Regions from separate parts of the Geotalea daltonii FRC-32 genome, predicted to be linked through region 2. Evidence: riboswitches for the same ligand, from Rfam matches in the RefSeq annotation. Region 2 holds a riboswitch; each other region holds the start of a gene.
What was found. Region 2 has a riboswitch for molybdenum cofactor ahead of GEOB_RS01350 (porin). Riboswitches for the same ligand answer to the same signal wherever they lie in the genome.
Positions count from the first base shown of each region.

Region 1: another riboswitch for molybdenum cofactor. It lies ahead of GEOB_RS00555 (aldehyde ferredoxin oxidoreductase C-terminal domain-containing protein); the one in region 2 lies ahead of GEOB_RS01350 (porin).
Region 3: another riboswitch for molybdenum cofactor. It lies ahead of GEOB_RS08100 (ABC transporter permease); the one in region 2 lies ahead of GEOB_RS01350 (porin).

Region 1 is NC_011979.1:133,612-139,757, reverse strand. Features, by position in the region: gene buk (butyrate kinase) at 1-913, shown strand, start outside; gene GEOB_RS00560 (SDR family NAD(P)-dependent oxidoreductase) at 1,056-1,823, shown strand; molybdenum cofactor riboswitch at 1,829-1,951, shown strand; gene GEOB_RS00555 (aldehyde ferredoxin oxidoreductase C-terminal domain-containing protein) at 1,968-3,698, shown strand; gene GEOB_RS00550 (MoaD/ThiS family protein) at 3,721-3,945, shown strand; gene GEOB_RS00545 (HesA/MoeB/ThiF family protein) at 3,947-4,792, shown strand; gene GEOB_RS00540 (twin-arginine translocase TatA/TatE family subunit) at 4,815-5,009, shown strand; gene GEOB_RS00535 (MarR family winged helix-turn-helix transcriptional regulator) at 5,087-5,521, shown strand; gene GEOB_RS00530 (FAD binding domain-containing protein) at 5,623-6,146, shown strand, end outside.
Region 2 is NC_011979.1:335,483-341,628, forward strand. Features, by position in the region: gene GEOB_RS01340 (HesA/MoeB/ThiF family protein) at 1-205, shown strand, start outside; gene GEOB_RS01345 (TOBE domain-containing protein) at 280-708, shown strand; molybdenum cofactor riboswitch at 767-885, shown strand; molybdenum cofactor riboswitch at 978-1,095, shown strand; gene GEOB_RS01350 (porin) at 1,197-2,438, shown strand; gene GEOB_RS01355 (substrate-binding domain-containing protein) at 2,561-3,373, shown strand; gene GEOB_RS01360 (ATP-binding cassette domain-containing protein) at 3,392-4,105, shown strand; gene GEOB_RS01365 (zinc-dependent alcohol dehydrogenase) at 4,171-5,394, opposite strand; gene GEOB_RS01370 (DUF2795 domain-containing protein) at 5,576-5,851, shown strand; gene GEOB_RS01375 (ferritin-like domain-containing protein) at 5,928-6,146, opposite strand, start outside.
Region 3 is NC_011979.1:1,796,177-1,802,322, reverse strand. Features, by position in the region: gene GEOB_RS08120 (sigma-54-dependent transcriptional regulator) at 1-103, shown strand, start outside; gene GEOB_RS08115 (cache domain-containing protein) at 107-2,098, shown strand; gene GEOB_RS08110 (MOSC domain-containing protein) at 2,171-2,608, opposite strand; gene moaA (GTP 3',8-cyclase MoaA) at 2,626-3,606, opposite strand; molybdenum cofactor riboswitch at 3,955-4,086, shown strand; gene GEOB_RS08100 (ABC transporter permease) at 4,228-4,917, shown strand; gene GEOB_RS08095 (energy-coupling factor ABC transporter ATP-binding protein) at 4,921-5,604, shown strand; gene GEOB_RS08090 (molybdopterin molybdotransferase MoeA) at 5,666-6,146, shown strand, end outside.

The sequences.
Region 1 (6,146 bases), 200 kb from region 2:
TCTGCAGGACAATGATCTATCCATGGGAGAAATGGACGCCATCGCCTGTCGGGGTGGCAATGTGAGGCCCCTTCCCGGCGGCATCTACCGGATCTGCCCTAAAATGATCGAGGACATGAAGAGCGGCATCTACGGCGGACACCCCATCAATGTCGGGGGGCTGGTCGCCTTCGACCTGGGAAACCAGTTCAACATTCCGGTGCTCACTGCCGACCCCCCCATGACCGATGAGTTGTGCACTTCGGCCAGGTACAGCGGCATCCCCCAGATCAGCAGGCAGAGCAGCTTCCATGCCCTGAACCAGAAGGCAACTGCCCGGAAAATTGCCGCCGAGCTGGGTAAAAAATATGAGGAGGCGAACCTGATCGTCACCCATCTGGGTGGCGGGATTTCAGTGGGAGCCCACCGCAGAGGGAAGATCATAGATGTCAACAATGCCCTCGACGGTGACGGCCCGTTTTCGCCGGAGCGGGCAGGATCGCTTCCCGCCGGCGATTTGGTCAAACTCTGCTTCAGCGGCGAGTACAGCAAGAAGGAAGTGCTGAAAATGCTCACCGGTGGCGGCGGTCTCTATGCCTATCTGGGGACCACCGATGCCCAGGAGATCGAGCGGCGAATCGCCGCGGGAGACCAGAAGGCAGCCCAGGTCTACGAGGCAATGATCTATCAGGTAGCCAAGGAGATCGGCGCCTGCGCCGCGGTACTTGAAGGGGAAGTAGACGCCATCGCCCTGACAGGAAGTTTGGTGTATTCAAAGATGCTGCTGAACAGCCTGCAAAAAAAAATCTCATTCATTGCTCCCGTTCTTCTCAATCCGGGCGAAAACGAGATGGAAGCCCTGGCCGACGCGGCCATGCGATATTTCAACAACGAAGAGGCGCTGTCCATCTATAAGCAGGAGCAGGCGGCATGAGCAGCGGAACAACAAAAAGCATCAGCGCTAATCTTCCGTCACTAGTTCCCCCCTTTATAAAGGGGGACTTGGTCATCGGGCGGAAGAATGACGCTAATCAGTAAAAGAAATGAAGTCCAAATATGCATAAAGGAGAAAGACCATGGGAAGACTATCAGGAAAGGTTGCCATCATCACCGGGGGGGCACAGGGAATCGGTGCGGCATACGCGGTGGGCCTGGCGAAAGAAGGGGCAAAGATCGTCATTGCCGATGTCCTTGACGGGCAGAAGGCGGTGGAGGCAGTGAAAAAGGCTGGCAGCGACGCCATTTACGTCAAAACCGATGTCAGCAACCAGGAGCAGTGCGATGCCATGGCCAAGGCGGCCCAGGAAAAATTCGGCTCGGTGGACATACTGCTCAACAACGCTGCCATCTTCGGAAGCATTGTCTTGAAACCGTTTACCGAATGTACCTCCCAGGAATTCATGAAGGTCCTGGAGATCAACGTCCTCGGCCAGTTCAACTGCATGAAGGCGGTATTTCCCCACATGAAGGCCAAGGGGGGCAAGATCATCAACATCGGTTCCTCATCCATCAATGAAGGGGTTCCCGGCATGCCCCATTATGTGGCATCCAAGGGCGCCATCATGGCCCTTACCCGCTCAATGGCCCGTGAGATGGGTGATTACAAGATCAACGTCAACACAATTGCCCCCGGCTTCACCCATTCCGACGGCGGCAACAATTTCGACAAGAACAAGAAGCTGGATCTGCCCCCCCTGGAAGAGCTCCAACTCCAGGCTCGCTGCCTGAAGCGGGAAGCGGTGCCGGAGGACCTGGTCGGCCTGGCGCTCTTCCTCGCCAGCGACGACAGCGCCTTCATCACCGGCCAAATGATCGTCCATGACGGCGGCCTGTCGTTCCACTAACGTATGACAAAACAAGTCTCCGAGCCTCCATTGCCTAAAGGGCGTCAAACCCCACGGCATGGAGGCCTGCAGGCCGGGCCGGAAACGGCCGGACCTCCCTTTCGGAAAGGAGACTGCAAATAATCACTGAAAGGGAGACTCCCCATGAACAAGATCCTTCGCGTCAACATGACGACTCTCACCACCGGCACCGAATCGGTACCAAAGGAATGGGCAGCTCTCGGCGGTCGCGCCCTGACTTCCACCATCGTGGCCAAGGAGGTTCCCCCCACCTGCCACCCCCTTGGGGAAAACAACAAGCTGGTCTTTGCCCCTGGACTGTTGAGCGGCACCACTGCCGCTAACAGCGGGCGCTTTTCCGCAGGCGCCAAAAGCCCCCTCACCGGCACTATCAAGGAAAGCAATGCCGGCGGGTTGGCCGCCCAGATGTTCGCCCGCCTGGGGATCAAGGCGCTGATCATTGAAGGTCTGCCCAAAGGAAACAACTGGCACAGCCTGCACGTCAACAAGGATGGAGTATCCATCGCCGAAGAGTCGGAGCTGATCGGCAAGGGGAATTTTGCCGTCGTCGAAACCCTTGAAAAGAGGCTCGGCAAGAAAACAGGGGTCATCACCATCGGCCCGGCTGGCGAGATGAAGATGCTGGCCGCCAACATCTCGGTGAAGGACTCGGACAGCAAGCTGCGCAGCCACGGCCGTGGCGGCCTTGGAGCGGTAATGGGCTCGAAGAGGATCAAGTTTATTTCCATCGACGACAGCGATGCCCCCGGCATCAAGCTGGCCGATCCGACAAAATTCACCACCGCCGCCAGGGTCTTTGCCAAGGCCATCCTCGAACACCCAGGGACCGGCCAGGGGCTGCCCACCTTCGGCACCGCGGAAATGGTCAACATCGTCAACGAGGCAGGGGGACTTCCCACCCGCAACTTTACCTATGGTCGTTACGAAGGGCACGAGAAGATCTCCGGCGAGACTTTGCGGGAAACCATCATCGAGCGCGGTGGCAAACCGAAGCATGGCTGCCAGCCTGGCTGCATCATCCAATGCTCCCAGGTCTACCACGACAAGCAGGGCAATTACGTCACCTCCGGCTTCGAGTATGAGACCATTGAAACACTGGGAGCCAACGCCGGTCTTGGCGATCTTGACCAGATTGCGACTGCCGACAGTATCATGGACGACATCGGCGTCGATTCCATCGAGACCTCGATCGCTTTCGGCGTAGCCATGGAGGCAGGAGTGCTCCCTTTCGGCGACGGTGAAGGGGTACTCCGCATCCTGAAGGAAGATATCGGTAAGGGGACACCCCTCGGCCGGATCATCGGCAGCGGCGCCGGTCATGTGGGCAAGGTATACGGCGTCACACGGGTACCGGTGGTGAAAAACCAGGCCATTCCTGCCTATGACCCCCGATCTATCAAGGGTATCGGCATCACCTACGCCACCAGCACCATGGGTGCAGACCACACGATGGGCTATGCCGTCGCCACCAATCTGATGGGTGTCGGTGGAGGCATTGTCGATCCCTTGAAGAAGGATGGTCAAGTTGAGTTGTCCCGTCACCTGCAGATCGTCACCGTCATGCTCGACTCCATCGGCCTCTGCCTATTCATAGGTTTTCCCGCAGCAGATATTCCCACCTGCGTCCCGGCTTTGCTCGACATGCTCAATGCCCGCTTCGGCCTGGAGCTTACCCCAGACTGGATTGGCGGCCTGGGGGTCAATACCTTGAAGACCGAGCGTGCCTTCAATCTGGCGGCCGGTTTCACCAACAAGGATGATCGGCTGCCGGAGTTCTTCAGGGAACCGCTTCCACCCCACAATGCCGTGTGGGATTTTACCGATGAGGAAATCGATGCGTTCTGGAATTTCTAGATCGGGATGAAAGGGCTGCGCAATGGACATAACCGTAAAATTGTTCGCCACATTCCGCTTCGGACGTTTTGCCGCAGCAACAAGGCAATACCCACCAAGCACGCAGATCAGCGAGATTATCGATGAACTGCAGATTCCGGTTTCTGAAATCAGCATGATCATGCTCAACGGCAGACATGCCGATCCGGATCAACGGCTGAGGGATGGTGACAGTCTTGCCCTCTTTCCTTTGGTGGCAGGAGGCTGACATGGATGAATTGCGCCAATTCCTTGCAGAGCGGGCGGAAAATGGCCTTATCTCCTGGGCCAGCCAGGTTGCCGCTGCCGAACGCTTCCGTACCACCCTTGCCCAGGTGGAAGAAACGGCATTGCTCCTGGAGATTCTTCCTGCCCGCTACCAGCGCAATCGTCAGGCGATCAACATTGCCCAGCAACTGACACTTTTCCAAGGGGTGGTAGCAGTGGCTGGCTGTGGAGGGCTTGGCGGCTATATCATCGAAGAGCTGGCGCGGCTCGGAGTTGGCACCATCGTCGCCATCGACCCGGATGTGTTCGAAGAACACAATCTGAACCGCCAACTGCTCTCCAGCCCAGCCAGGCTGGGAGAGGCAAAGGTTGAGTCAGCTGCAGCGCGGGTGGCAGAAATCAACCCGGCGGTGGCATTGGTCCCGGTGCAGATTGCTTATGCACCGAAAAATGCCGCCCAGCTTTTCCATGGTGTCCAGGTGGTGGTAGATGCACTGGATTCGGTTTCGACCAGGCTGGCTTTGTCCGACAGCTGTGACAGCTTGGGGCTTCCACTGGTGCATGGCGCCATCGGCGGCTGGTTCGGCCAAGTCGTCACCCAGTTTCCCGGAGACGGAACAATCCGGCAGCTGTACAGCCGCTGGGTGGAAGGCAAGGGCCTTGAGCAGCGGCTGGGCAATCCATCCTTTACCCCGGCGCTGGTGGCCAGCATAGAGGTAGCGGAAGTCTGCAAGATTCTCCTTGGCGCCGGCAACACTCTGCGTAACCGGAAACTCAGCATCAATCTTTTGGACATGGAATTCGAAGAGATCAGACTTGACGGCCAGGACAAGGCAGTAGGCCAGTAAAAGTTCTAAAGGAGCGCAAATTATGTTCGGATTCGGCATGCCGGAACTCATCATCATCCTGGTCATCATGCTGGTCGCCTTCGGACCGGCAAAACTCCCCCAGCTGGGTTCGGCACTGGGTGGAGCAATCAGGAATTTCAAGAAGGGCTCTGAGGAGCCGGCCGCATTGACTGACAATGGTAAATCTGACAATGAGAAAGAGCCTTCATCCCTCTAGCAAGGGCAACAAACATATAATCCGGGAAACACTGTTTTATTTCCCATTGACAAAAAACCACACTGGAGATATCTTGTATGCAAGAGGAATTGACCAGGATGATCTCCTACCGGGACAACATAGTTTTTCTGTTTGCCAAAGCCCATCAGCGCGCCCAGGGAACCCTGAAAGGACGGCTGCAGACATTTGCCCTCACTCCCATGCAATGCCTGTTCATGGAGGCACTCTGGGAGGAGGACGGGCTTTCCGTCGGCGAGATCGGCCGGCGCATCTCCCTTGATACCGCCACCCTGGCCGGCATCCTTGACCGGCTGGTGACGTCGGGCTGGGTGAGAAGAGAGGCCGACGCACAGGATGGGCGTGTGGCAAGGGTTTACCTGACGGAAAAGGGAACTGCCGCCATCGGCCAACTGGCGGCAACCATGGAACAGACCAACGACGAACTGCTGAAGGGCTTTTCACCGGAGGAAAGGCTTCTCCTTAAGCGGTTTCTCAAGGATTTCAGGGAATGACCACCATCCATTTTTTTTGAAGAAATAGCTTGTATGCAAGATAACAATGACAAGGGTCCGACAAAAGTTGTGGAAGACCCGACAGCCTGAGGAGATGAACCATGTACATGCCCGATTTTGCATATCATGCCCCCCAAACCCTTGATGAGGCCTGCACGCTCCTGGCAGAGCTTGGCAACAAGGCCATCGTTCTGGCGGGAGGAACCGATGTCCTGCACAAGATGAAGGTTGGAAAACTGGCTCCGGAGAACCTGGTCTCCCTCAAGCACCTGGACGACCTGCGTACCATTCGCCATGAACCGGGCCGCGGCATCGTCATGGGGGCGCTGACCAGCCACAATGCCATCTACACCTCGAAGCTTCTCCAGGAACGTTTTCTGTCGCTTCCCATGGCTGCCCACACCATGGCCTCCAACCAGATCTGCAACATGGGGACAGTGGGAGGCAACATTGTCAATGGTGTCCCTTCCGCCGACCTGCCGCCAATCCTCATTGCTCTTAATGCCTCTATCCGCCTGGTATCCGTCAAAGGGGAACGAACCATGCCCCTGGAGGATTTCTTCCATGGTGCGGCCGAGACAGTGATTGCGCCGGGAGAACTCCTTGCCGACATCACCATCCCGGA
Region 2 (6,146 bases):
GGAAGGGAAGGGAATCGAAAAGCAGCTGGGCAACCCCTCCTTCACTCCGGCGGTGGTAGCGAGCCTGCAGGTGGCGGAGGTCTGCAAGATCCTCCTCGGCAAAGGGGAGCTCCTGCGTCATCGGAAGTTAAGCATCGACCTCCTGGAGATGGAGATTTTCGATGTCTCGTATGCGGCGCTTGCGGAGCTGGTGCGTGCGGCGTAATTACTCTCCTGTTGACATCAAGGCATACGGAGACATACTCAAAGTGGAAACTCCATTTTGAGGAGGATGTCACCATGAACATCAGTGCGAGAAATCTCCTGTCGGGCAAGGTTACAACGGTCAGAAAAGGGGCAATAAACTCCGAGGTTGAACTTTCCCTTGATGGAGGGGAAACGATTGCAGCGGTCATTACCAATGCCAGCCTGGAAGAAATGGGAATCAAGGAAGGCATGGAGGCATTCGCCCTTGTCAAGGCCCCGCTGGTTATTATCGCCAAGGGAAACACCGGGCTCAAATTCAGCGCCCGTAACGTCCTGCAGGGCACGGTCAAGAAAATCGCACAGGGCAGTGTCAATGCAGAGATCTCCATACAACTGCAGGGGAGTGGTATCATCACCTCCATCATCACCAAAGGGAGCGTCGCTGCCATGGCATTGCAGGAAGGGGATCAGGTCAGCGCCATCTTCAAGGCCTCCAGTGTCATACTTGCCGTAAAGGCATAGGGCCGATTTACTGCTTGACAGATTAATGACATAATGGTACTAGTTTACCACAATTGAATGCTCGAACTTTCTCCGAGCCTGTCCGCCTACCGGGAATATTCCCCATGGTGTCAGGCCTGTGGGCTCTGCTGGAAACGGCAGGACCTTCCTTTGAAAAGGAGAACCTCTCGCCACGCTATGATTGCGTTCTAGGGGCTCCTTTATCCAAAGGAGCCCTTTTTGTTTGTGGCTGATCACGTGCTTCGAACATGACTTCAAAACCAGATAAATGATTCTCAACTCTCCGAGCCACGCCGCCTAAAGGGTAGTTTTCCCATGGCGACCGGCTAGGGTGCCGCTGGAAACGGCTGTGCCTCCCTTTTGGAAAGGAGAGCCTCAAAGTACCGGACCTGTTCCTGTATCCAAAGGCCTCTTTCCATCTGCGGACAGACTCTTTGATGCATTTGGGGGAGACCTTTTCCCCTGTTATTAGAAAACAGGAGGGTACGATGAAGAAACGCAGCTTAGCAGCAACAGTGGTGGCAATGGGCCTGGTGCTCATCCCGGGTGTTCATGCCAAAACGCTTGAGGATGTGCTCAAGGAGAAAGGGGTCATCACCGAAGAGGATTACAAGGAAGTAACCAGGAGCAAGGCGCTGAATTACAAGCCGGGCAAGGGGTTCACCCTGACCTCTGCCGACGAAAAGTTTCAGCTTTCTTTGGGAGGAAGGCTCCAGACCCGTTACACCTTCACGGATGCCGACGACAACGGTACCAGCAGGGACTCCAACAAGTTTGAGGTCAAGCGCATGAAGTTCTGGCTGAATGGCTACGCCTACACCAAGGACCTCACTTACCTGCTCCAGGTGGATTTTGTTCAGGGTGGCTCATCGAAGCTCCTGGATCATGCCTACCTGAATTACCGGTTTGTCGACGAAGCTCAGGTTCTGGCCGGGCAGACCAAGGTGCCGTTCGGCCGGCAATGGCTGAATTCTTCCGGTTCCCAGCAGTTCGTCGACCGCTCCACCGCTTCGGACATGTTCCGCCCCGGTTATGAGGCTGGAGTCAAGGTTCACGGAGCTGTGGCCGGCGGCATCGCCACCTACGAGCTGGGTTATTATGGCGGCGCCGGCCAGAGTACCTTCCGTACCTCCAACGACAATGCCTATGCCGCCAGGATAACCGCAAACCCATTCGGTAAGATGGCCTATGCCGAAGGGGACCTGGATCAGAGCGAAAAACCTCTCCTTTCGGTGGGAGCCAACTATTATCGTAATACCCTGCAGAAAAGCACAGCTACCGCCTTCGAAACCAACAATGTTACGTTAGCCGGTTCAACCGGCTGGCTCGGCAAAGGAATTGGTACCTTTGCAAACGGGGAAAAGATCGACATCAACGGCTACGGCGTCGATGCCGCTTTCAAATGGCTTGGCGCCTCCACCCAGGCCGAGTACCTGTTGGGGCAGGCCGACGGCCACACCAGCGACAAGACCCTCCGTGCCCACGGCTTCTATGCTCAGGCCGGTTACTGCATCATTCCGAGGAAACTGGAGCTGGCCTTCCGCTACTCCTTCGTCGATCCCAACCGGGACAAGGCCAACGATCAGCAGGTCGACACCCAGGGAGCCATTTCCTACTATTTCAACAAGCACAACCTGAAGCTGCAGGGGGATGTCACCAACAGCCACGACCAGAGCAAAGGCCGAACGGATGATATGATCTATCGCCTCCAGGCACAGGTGATCTTTTAAAAACAGTTAAAAAGACAGGGGGCTTGCCCCCTGTTTCCCGGAAAACCTTACCCCTCCACTCCAGAACAAATACGGGCAGATTCGGATAAAATGTAAGTAACTTATGGGAAAAGGAGAAAACAATGAAACAGTGGCGTATCCTTTTATTAACATTGACCTCCCTTGCTTTCTTCTGCGCTTCGGCCGGAGCCGAAGAACGCCTGAAGATGTCCACTACCACTTCGACCCAGGATTCGGGGCTTTTGAAGGTGCTCCTGCCACCCTTCGAGAAGAAAAATAACTGCCAGGTGGACGTTATCGCCGTCGGCACCGGCCAGTCCCTCAAGCTGGGTGAAGCTGGCGACGTGGATGTGGTCTTCGTCCATGCCAGGAAGCTGGAAGACAAATTCATTGCCGACGGTTTCGGCGTCAACCGCCGCGACGTCATGTACAACGATTTCGTCATCATCGGGCCGAAGGATGATCCGGCCGGAATAGCCAGGGCCAAAACCGCTGCCGAGGCGCTGCAGATGATTGCCGCCAAAGGAGCCACCTTTGTTTCCCGTGGAGACAAATCGGGAACCCACATCAAGGAAAAGGATCTCTGGCAGGCGGCCGGAATTGCGCCGAAGGGGGGGTGGTATGTGGAGGCGGGCCAGGGGATGGGGCCGGTCATTACCATGGCAACCGAGCGCCGAGGCTACACCCTGACTGATCGCGGGACCTACAACGCTTTCAAGGGAAAGAAGACCGATCTGACCGTCCTCTTCCAGGGGGAGAAGGGGCTTTTCAATCCCTATGGGGTCATAGCCGTAAATCCCAGGAAACATCCCCATGTGAAGTACGACCTGGCAATGAAGTTTATCGAGTATGTGACCGGACCGGAGGGCCAGAAAATCATTGCCGGTTACAAGGCATACGGGGAGCCGGTGTTTTTCATCTACGGCAAGAAGTAGCGCCATAAAGGCAGGCCTATGCAGAACATCATCGAACTGCAAAACGTAGCGAAGAATTATGGCAACACAATTGCCTTGCAGCTGAACCGGCTGGCCATAGGGGAGGGTGAGTTGTATCTTCTTGCCGGGCCGAACGGCTCCGGCAAGAGCACTCTTCTAAACATACTGGGTTTTTTGACTCGCCCGGATCGAGGGGAACTGCTTTTCTCCGGCGAGCGGGTCGATTGGAAGAGGGGAACAATGACCCGTTTGCGCCGGCAAGTCACCCTTCTCCACCAGTCCCCCTACCTTTTTCGCGGCAACGTTTACGATAATGTCGCGTATGGCCTTTCCCTGCGAGGCATGGGAGGTGCCAAGGCACAGGAAGTTGTGTCTGAAACCCTGGCTACTGTCGGGCTTGACGGATTCCAATTGCGCAAGCACACGGAACTGTCGGGGGGCGAAGCCCAGCGGGTAGCCATGGCCAGGGCGCTGGCACTGAGGCCGAAGTTGCTGCTCCTGGATGAGCCGCTGGCCAACGTGGACCAGAAGAGCGCCCGCGTCCTTGAAGAAGTCATAGCCGGCCTCCCTTCCATGGGGACCACGGTGGTCATGTCTTCCCACGACCCGCAACATGAAAAAAAGCTTCCCTGCCAAGTGATCCAGCTGCAAGGGGGGCGGATGAATGCCGATCATCTGGATGAGACCGAGTCCCTTGGCAATCTGCTTGGCTATCCTGCTGTTCAGATCTGACGGCAATTCCAGCCCATAAAAGCTGGAAAACTACGGCAGCAATGGAATTACTGCCGTAGCTTTTTTCAGTGTGTCATCTCGCGTGTCTGCAACTCCACCTTCAGCCAGCCCGACTGGCGCATGTCGAAGGCTCGATAGGCATCCACCGCCGAGGTGAGCGGTTCCCTCCTGGTCAGTATCCTGACCGGATCGACCGTGCCGCTTCTGACCATGTCCAGCAGGAACGGAATATATTTGCGATGGTTGCAGTTGCCCATCTTGATGGTGAGGTTCTTGTTCATGGCCATGCCGATGGGGAAAAGGGTCACACTCTCCGGATAAACGCCGATAACGGAGAAGGTGCCCGCCTTGGCCAGGCACTCCACCCCCCAGATGAGGGTCATGGATGGAGCATCGCCGGGATGCCAGTTGTCACCGCTGATATTGGTCTGGGGTGCCACGTGGGCCACCTCCTGCCTGAATTCCTCTTCGTGTTCCTTCGCCTCCCTCACTGCCGGGCCAGTATGAGGCGCTTCAGCATCGACTCCGACGGCGTCGATGGCACGATCGCAGCCGATTCCCCCGGTCATATCCCGGATCATCTGCACCGGGTCCTCCTTGGAAAAGTCGATTACCTCGGCTCCCTGTTCCCGTGCCTTTTCCAACCGCGAGGGGATGCAGTCAACGGCGAAGATCCTGCCGGCCTGGAATAGTTTGGCGCTGGCGATGGCGAACTGGCCAACGGGTCCGCAGCCGAAGATTGCCACGGTGTTGCCCGGTTTTATCTCGGCCAGTTCCGCTCCCATGTATCCCGTCGGAAAGATGTCCGAGACCAGGATTGCCTGCTCGTCGGTGACACCGTCAGGAATTTTGACCAGGCCTACCCCGGCAAAGGGTATCCGCGCTTTCTCCGCCTGCAGGCCGTTGACGGGGCCGGATTTTTCTGGGCCGCCGAAAAAGCTGGTTCCGGCCTGCATGCCGTTTGGGTTGGCATTATCGCACTGGGCATAGTAGCCGTCCCGGCAATAGGAGCAATAGCCGCAGGCTATGGTGGATGGAATAAGAACCCGGTCGCCAGGCTTGAAGTTGCGCACGGCAGTACCGACCTCTTCCACCGTGCCGACCCCTTCGTGGCCGAGAATGGTCCCCGGCCTCATCCCGCTCATGGTGCCGCGCACCATGTGGAGATCGGTGCCGCAGATGGCGCTGGCAGTTATCTTGACGATGGCATCGGTCTGTTGTTCGATCCTCGGCTCAGCGACATCATCCAGCCGGATGTCGCCCACTCCGTGCCACACAACTGCTTTCATATCCGTACCTCCCTTCTTGGATTAGGTCCCGTTAACTGGTAGTGTAGCAGTTGTGGAGGGCATTGCAACGCGCTGAATCCGGGATGACCAGCGAAAAAAGCGGTTGTCAGGCCTTTGCACGGTGTTAAAATTGTTAAGAGCCGACAAGGCTGCGACAAATCTACGAAAAGGAGGTACGCTTATGGCTCCAGGTAATGTCGGACGTGGCGGCGGTCAATCTCCCGCCAATGTCACCAAGAATCTGAAAGGGATCAGCTTCCCTGCCAGCAAACAGGACCTGATCAAGCATGCCCAGCATGAACATGCGGACAGGGAAGTCATCAGTCAGCTCCAGAATTTCGAAGAGAGGGAATATGGCAGCATGGCTGACGTAATGAAGTCATACGGCAAGGAACATCAAGGCTCGTCCCGGAGTAAATCATCACAGCAGCAGAGCCAGCAAAGCAAAAAAGGCTGACCGGGACCAGCAAGGCAAAGAAAAAGGGCCTGAATCTATTGGATTCAAGCCCTTTTTTTAATTCCATCACCCGAAATCAGACATGGCCTCCCGAGAGTGCCTCGCGGATGAAGGAGAGATGGCGCTGCTCGTCGGCCCAATTTGAGCGGACGATTGCGGCAATGTCGGCTGGCCAGCCCAGGCCGCTTGATTTCTCATAGGTGGAGGTGGTAAGCCTTTCGTTGGTTTCCATGGCCTGCAGTGCCCCTTTGGTTCCCATCATGCTGCGTAGTGCCGTAAATCCCTTGATGAAAAA
Region 3 (6,146 bases), 1.5 Mb from region 2:
GACCGGCTTTCATAAGAGCAGGACTGCCGAAATTCTCGGTATTTCCCGCAAGACCCTCGACCGCAAGATTGCGGAATTCGGGCTGAAGCCCGAAGGAGAGTAACCATTGCCGCAGCAGAAGCGCTTCTCCATCAAAAGAAAGCTGTCCATCGCCATTCTCATTCCCATCGCCGTGGCTATCCTTATCTGCTGGCTTGCCGGGGTGTTCATCCTCAACACCAGGGTCGTCAGGCAAGCCCAGGAAAAGGTGCGCAATGACCTGAACGCCGCTCGCGAGGTCTACCTCCACGAAGTGGGCCACATCCGCGACGTGGTCAGGTTTACAGCTTCCGCCCCCTACACCGCCGCAGCCCTCCACGGCAACAGGGAGGTGCTGGCCGGCATTCTCGCCCCCCTGAGGCAGACAGAGCAGCTTGATCTGTTCATGGCGCTGGATGCCCAGGGCAGAGTCCTGTACCGCGCCAACAACCCGGCCGCCTCCAGTGACGACAAGTCCCGTAACCCGGTCATCACCCGTGCCCTCAAGGGGGAAATCATTGCCGGTACCTGGATCGTGTCGGCCGAGGCCATGGCCATGGAAGGAAATCAGCTGGCAGAACAAGCTACCATACCCATCCTCTCCACCCCCCATGCACGGCCCACCACCGAGACCATGGAACGGGCCGGAATGATGCTCATTGCCGCCGCACCGGTCAGGGACGGCGCAGGGCGGATTATCGGCGCCCTCTGCGGCGGCGTCCTCCTCAACAAGAACAATAGCCTGGTGGACAAGATCAAGAGCATCGTCTACGAAGGGGTGAAGGCCGATGGCAAGGACGTGGGGAGCGCCACCATCTTTCTCGGCGACCTGCGCATCGCCACCAACGTCCTGACCTCAGGCGGATCGCGCGCAATCGGCACCCGGCTTTCGGAAGAGGTCTATAATCGGGTCATCCTGCACAAGGAAAAATGGATCGACCGGGCCTTCGTCGTCAATGACTGGTATTTTACCGCCTATGAACCGATCCTCTCCGTCGATGGCGTCCCCCTCGGCTCCCTCTATGTGGGGATGCTTGAGAAGCCATACACCGCCATCAAGTTTAGGCTGGGACTCCTCTTCAGCGGCGTCCTGCTGGTGGGAGCGGTGATCGGCATTGCCGTAGCAGGTTGGTTGGCGGCCCGCCTGGCAAAACCGGTCAAGGAACTGGAAAATGCGGCACGGCGCGTGGCTGCGGGGGAACGGGATGTGCAGTGCCTGATATCCAGCCGGGATGAACTGGGGGATCTGGCAGAGGAATTCAACCAGATGAACCGGGCTCTGATGCAGCGCGAGGATGATATCAGGGAGCTGAACAGGGGATTGGAAAACAAGGTCCGGGAGCGAACGGCAGAACTGGAGGAGAAGAACCGGCTGCTGGTGAAGGCCAGGGAAGAACTGGTCCGGGCGGAGAAACTTGCCGCCATCGGCGAGCTGGCCGCCGGCGTTGCCCATGAGATCAACAACCCCATGGCCATCATCCGGGGCAACACGGAATTGCTGCAGATGTCGGTGCCGGAAGGGGCGGACAACCGGGACGAGGTGGATACCATTTATCAGCAGGTGGGGCGAGTGGAGCGCATCGTCGGCAACCTGCTCAGATTCGCCCGCCAGGAAAAGAAACAGCTGGGGCACGTGCGGGTCAATGAGCTGATGGAGGAAATTCTCGCTCAGATCGTGCACCAGGTGCCCCTTTCCCATATCCGTATTATCAAGGAATATGAGCCGGGGTTGCCCATCCTGGAGGGGGACAGTGAACAGATCCGACAGGTTTTGACGAATCTGGTGCTAAATGCGATTCAGGCGATGGACAAGGGGGGTATCCTGACGGTAAGAACTCAGCTGGACCGTCAACGGGAGCAGACAGAGATAATGATTGCCGACACCGGCACCGGCATAGAGGCAGATAATCTACAGCAGATATTCAACCCCTTCTTTACCACCAAGGCAAACGGCACGGGGTTGGGCCTGTCAGTATCATACGGTATCGTCAATGACCACGGCGGGACAATTCGGGTAGAAAGCAAAGCGGGGAAAGGAAGCACCTTTAAGGTTTCGCTGCCTATTAAAGGCAGGTTCTAGGTTCTAGGTTCTAGGTTCGAAGTTCGAAGTTCGAAGTTACCACCTCACCAATCACCAATCACCAATCACCAATCAACGCTCCTTCACCGCAATCCCATCACCGGGCTTGATCGTGCCGCCGGTAATGACCCTGGCAAAGATCCCTTCCTTGGGCATGACGCAGTCACCGGCCTGGTAGTAGATGGCACAGCGGGTATGGCACTCTTTGCCGATCTGGGTAACTTCCATTTCCGTGGGTCCGATGGTGAGCCTGGTGCCGATGGGCAGAGAGACCAACTCTATCCCTTCGGTTGTTATGTTCTCGGCAAAATCTCCAGTATCAACGGAAAGTCCCAGCGCCTGCATCTTGCGGATGCTCTCCATTGCCAAAAGGCTCACCTGACGGTGCCAATCACCGGCATGGGCATCACCGACAACCCCGTGATTCTCCTTCAACTCCACCGAAGCAACCGGAGTCTTCCGCTCCCCTTTTTTCTCACTGATGCATACTGCTAGTACCTTTGCCGACATATCTTTCATATCCTTTCCTAGCCCCCGACCCTTGACATGGCGAAGGGCTGCAATTCCTTGTTGTTATCATCCAGGCCATGCCGGTCCGGCTTGCCGGCAACAATCTGTCGTAACGCCTCCCGCAGCCGTTTTTCGTCTCCCAGTCTCAGAAGCGGCTTAAGATCCATACCATCCCCGGACAGCAGGCAGCCCTTGGCCATTCCGGCAGAAGTGACCCTGATGCGGTTGCAGTCGCTACAGAAATGCCCGGAAATAGGAGTAATGATGCCGATTGAGCCGGCAGACCCTTTGATCTTGAAATTCCGTGACGGGCCGGACAGTTCCTGGCTGCCATAGGGGACCAACTCATATCTCTTGCCGATCCGCTCTAAAATCTCACTTCCGGAAACTGACAGGTCTCGCCAGTTGTCAGCCTGCAAGGTCGGCATGTATTCGATGAAACGCACAGCATAGGGGCGCTCCAAGGTCATAGCCGCAAAATCCAGCACCTCTTCGTCATTGATGCCACGCATCACCACCATGTTGATCTTATGGGGCGGGAAACCGGCTGCTTCAGCTGCGTCCAATCCTCTCAGGACTCTGTGCACGTCACCACCGCGGGTAATGTGGGCAAAAGTCTGCTCCTTCAGGGAATCCAGGCTGATATTAAGCCGCTGGACTCCGGCCTTAAACAGATCCTCAGCCATTTCCGCCAGTAACAAGCCGTTGGTGGTCAGCACCAGTTGCTTCAGGCCTGGCACAGCGGACAGTTCCTTTAAAAATCGGATGATGTCTCTGCGCACCAGCGGCTCGCCACCGGTGATGCGAATTTTTTCTATGCCGATGGCAACAGCCTGCCGGGCCACGCTGACCAAATCCTCGTAACTGAGGATATCACCATGGCAAAGCTTTTCGATCCCCTGCTCAGGCATGCAATAACTGCAGCGCAAGTTGCAGCGGTCGGTCACGGAAAGGCGAAGATAGTTGATATGACGGCCATGGGTATCAAGTAGTTTCATTGACTCCACCAATTATTTTTAGCTAGTTTCCATCCGGAAACGGCTCTTTTTTGCCCTGGCGGTGTCAACCTGCGGGCTTGCTTGTGCTGCGTACCGATGTACGCCTCCGCGCAACCCCTTGATTGACTTGCCAGGACAAAAAATCCCTCATTTCCGATCTGGAAACTGCTAGTGTCACATACGGAGTTTCCGGATGGACACCAGCTAGCAAAATGCCGTGATAAAAAATATCACAAATTTTAAAAATTTTGTGGTATTTTATACATGCTTTAAGAAATTAATACATGGGCGCTGTGCAGCAAGGCTTCTAGCAGCCATATGCACTTGAATTATACAAAAACACTGTTTTAAAAACTAAATCTCCGAGTCGTAATTGCCTACCGGGGATGACAAAGCTGTCATTCCCATGGCAACCGACCATTGGGTCCTGCTGGAAACGGCAGCGCCTCCCTTTTGGAAAGGAGAGTCACCGAACGGCATAAAAAACCGTTACCCGCGGGGTCTCTTTCCATCAAGAAAGGGACCTTTTTTTATTTCTGAAGCACGGGGTAAGGAGCCTTCAATGTCGCTGGCAAAGAGGCCCTTAAGTACATTCTGTATCCACAGGAGGGGATGAACTAGGTGGGGTTTTTTTCCGAATCACTGCAGACAGCTTTCAGCCTCATCATGTCCATGGACCGGGAGGTCTATACGACCGTCTGGACTTCCATTTACGTATCCATATGGTCAACGCTTTTTGCATCGGTCATCGGCATCCCTGCCGGTATTACTATCGGCATCGGCACATTTCCGCTGAAAGGAGCCCTGACGACAACGCTTAACACGCTGATGGCCCTACCTACAGTTGTTGTGGGACTGGTGGTCTATGGCATGATAAGCCGCCAAGGACCTCTCGGGCAGTTCGGGCTTCTTTTTACACCAAAGGCGATGGTTTTGGGACAGACACTGCTGGCCATCCCCATCATTACCAATTATACCCTCAGTACCATCGAAGGTGCCGACAAGCGGATCCTTCCCACGGCTCTCACTTTGGGAGCTGGCCCTTTGCAAGGGGTCCTGCAGCTGGTACGTGAAGAGCGGTATGGCGTGATGGCGGCCGTCATTGCCGGCTTTGGAAGAGTCATCGCCGAGGTAGGCGCTGCCATGATGCTCGGAGGAAACATTCGCGGTTATACCCGTACCATGACCACTGCCATTGCCATGGAAACCAGCAAGGGAGAATTCGCCTTCGGACTGGCATTGGGGATTGTTCTCCTGGCGGTGGCTTTTCTCGTCAACCTGGCACTGAACATTCTTCAGCAACAGAGGTAAACCATGAACACGCTCTTCACTTTGAGATCGATTCGTAAGTTCTACAGGAATAATATAGTACTTGACCTGGATCATCTGGATATTCATCAAGGGCGCTGTTATCTGCTGACCGGTCAGAACGGAGCCGGCAAAAGCACCCTGCTGAACATCCTGGCTTTTCTTTCGCCACCCACTTCGGGAGATATCTCTTTCGAGGGGCACGGGGTTGATTGGAAAAGCCGCACCTTGCTTGCCTGCAGACAAAAAGTGACCCTGCTCCATCAATCCCCGTATCTTTTTGCCGGGACCGTCTTTGCCAATGTGGCTTATGGACTCAATGCCCGCAAGATACCCCATGGACTGCAACAGCAGCTGGTTGATGAAGCCCTCGACTCGGTCGGACTGAGTGGCTTTCAGGCGAGGCCGGTTCTGGACCTCTCCGGGGGCGAAGCACAGCGGGTGGCAATGGCAAGGGCCCTGATACTGAAACCGCTGGTGCTGCTGCTCGATGAGCCGTTTAGCAGCGTCGACAGGAAAACTGCGGAAATGATGGAAAACATATTGGCTTCCCTCCCTCAAGGAGGAACGACGGTGATCATGGCAACCCATGAACCTCCGCGGGAGCCTCTGCTCTTTGCCGAAAGCATTCACCTCGTCCAGGGAAGGCTGGCAGGCTCACCGCAAGTTAATTGCCTTACTGCTGCATAGCCCTTCTTTGCAGTAGAGGCTTTTGTCTCAAAATCTTAAGAAGCCAGACGAGGTAAACTCCATGCCCACCTTCACTGAAGCCAGGAAAATCATTCTTGACAATGTTGCAACCATAAACATGGAGCGTGTTGCCCTCCTTGATGCCATAGGCCGGACTCTCGCCGAGGATATGGCCGCCCCATGGGACATGCCCCCGTGGAACAACTCGGCCATGGATGGTTTTGCCGTCCGGGCCGAAGACTGCCAAGGGCCGGCAACGCTCAGGGTCACCGGATATATTCCTGCCGGAGCCGTAGCCACTGCTGCCGTGGAACCGGGTTGCGCCATAAAGATCATGACCGGCGCCCCCATCCCTCCCGGAGCCGATGCAGTAGTGCCGGTCGAGGAAACCGTCGAAGGAACTGATTCGGTAAAGATACTGGAGCAGGTCAAGAAAAGGCAGCATATCCGCTTTGCCGGCGAAGATATCAAGGCTGGAGACAAGGTCCTGGCAGCCGGCACAGCAATTACTTCGTCGGGCATCAACATGCTTGCATCTCTGG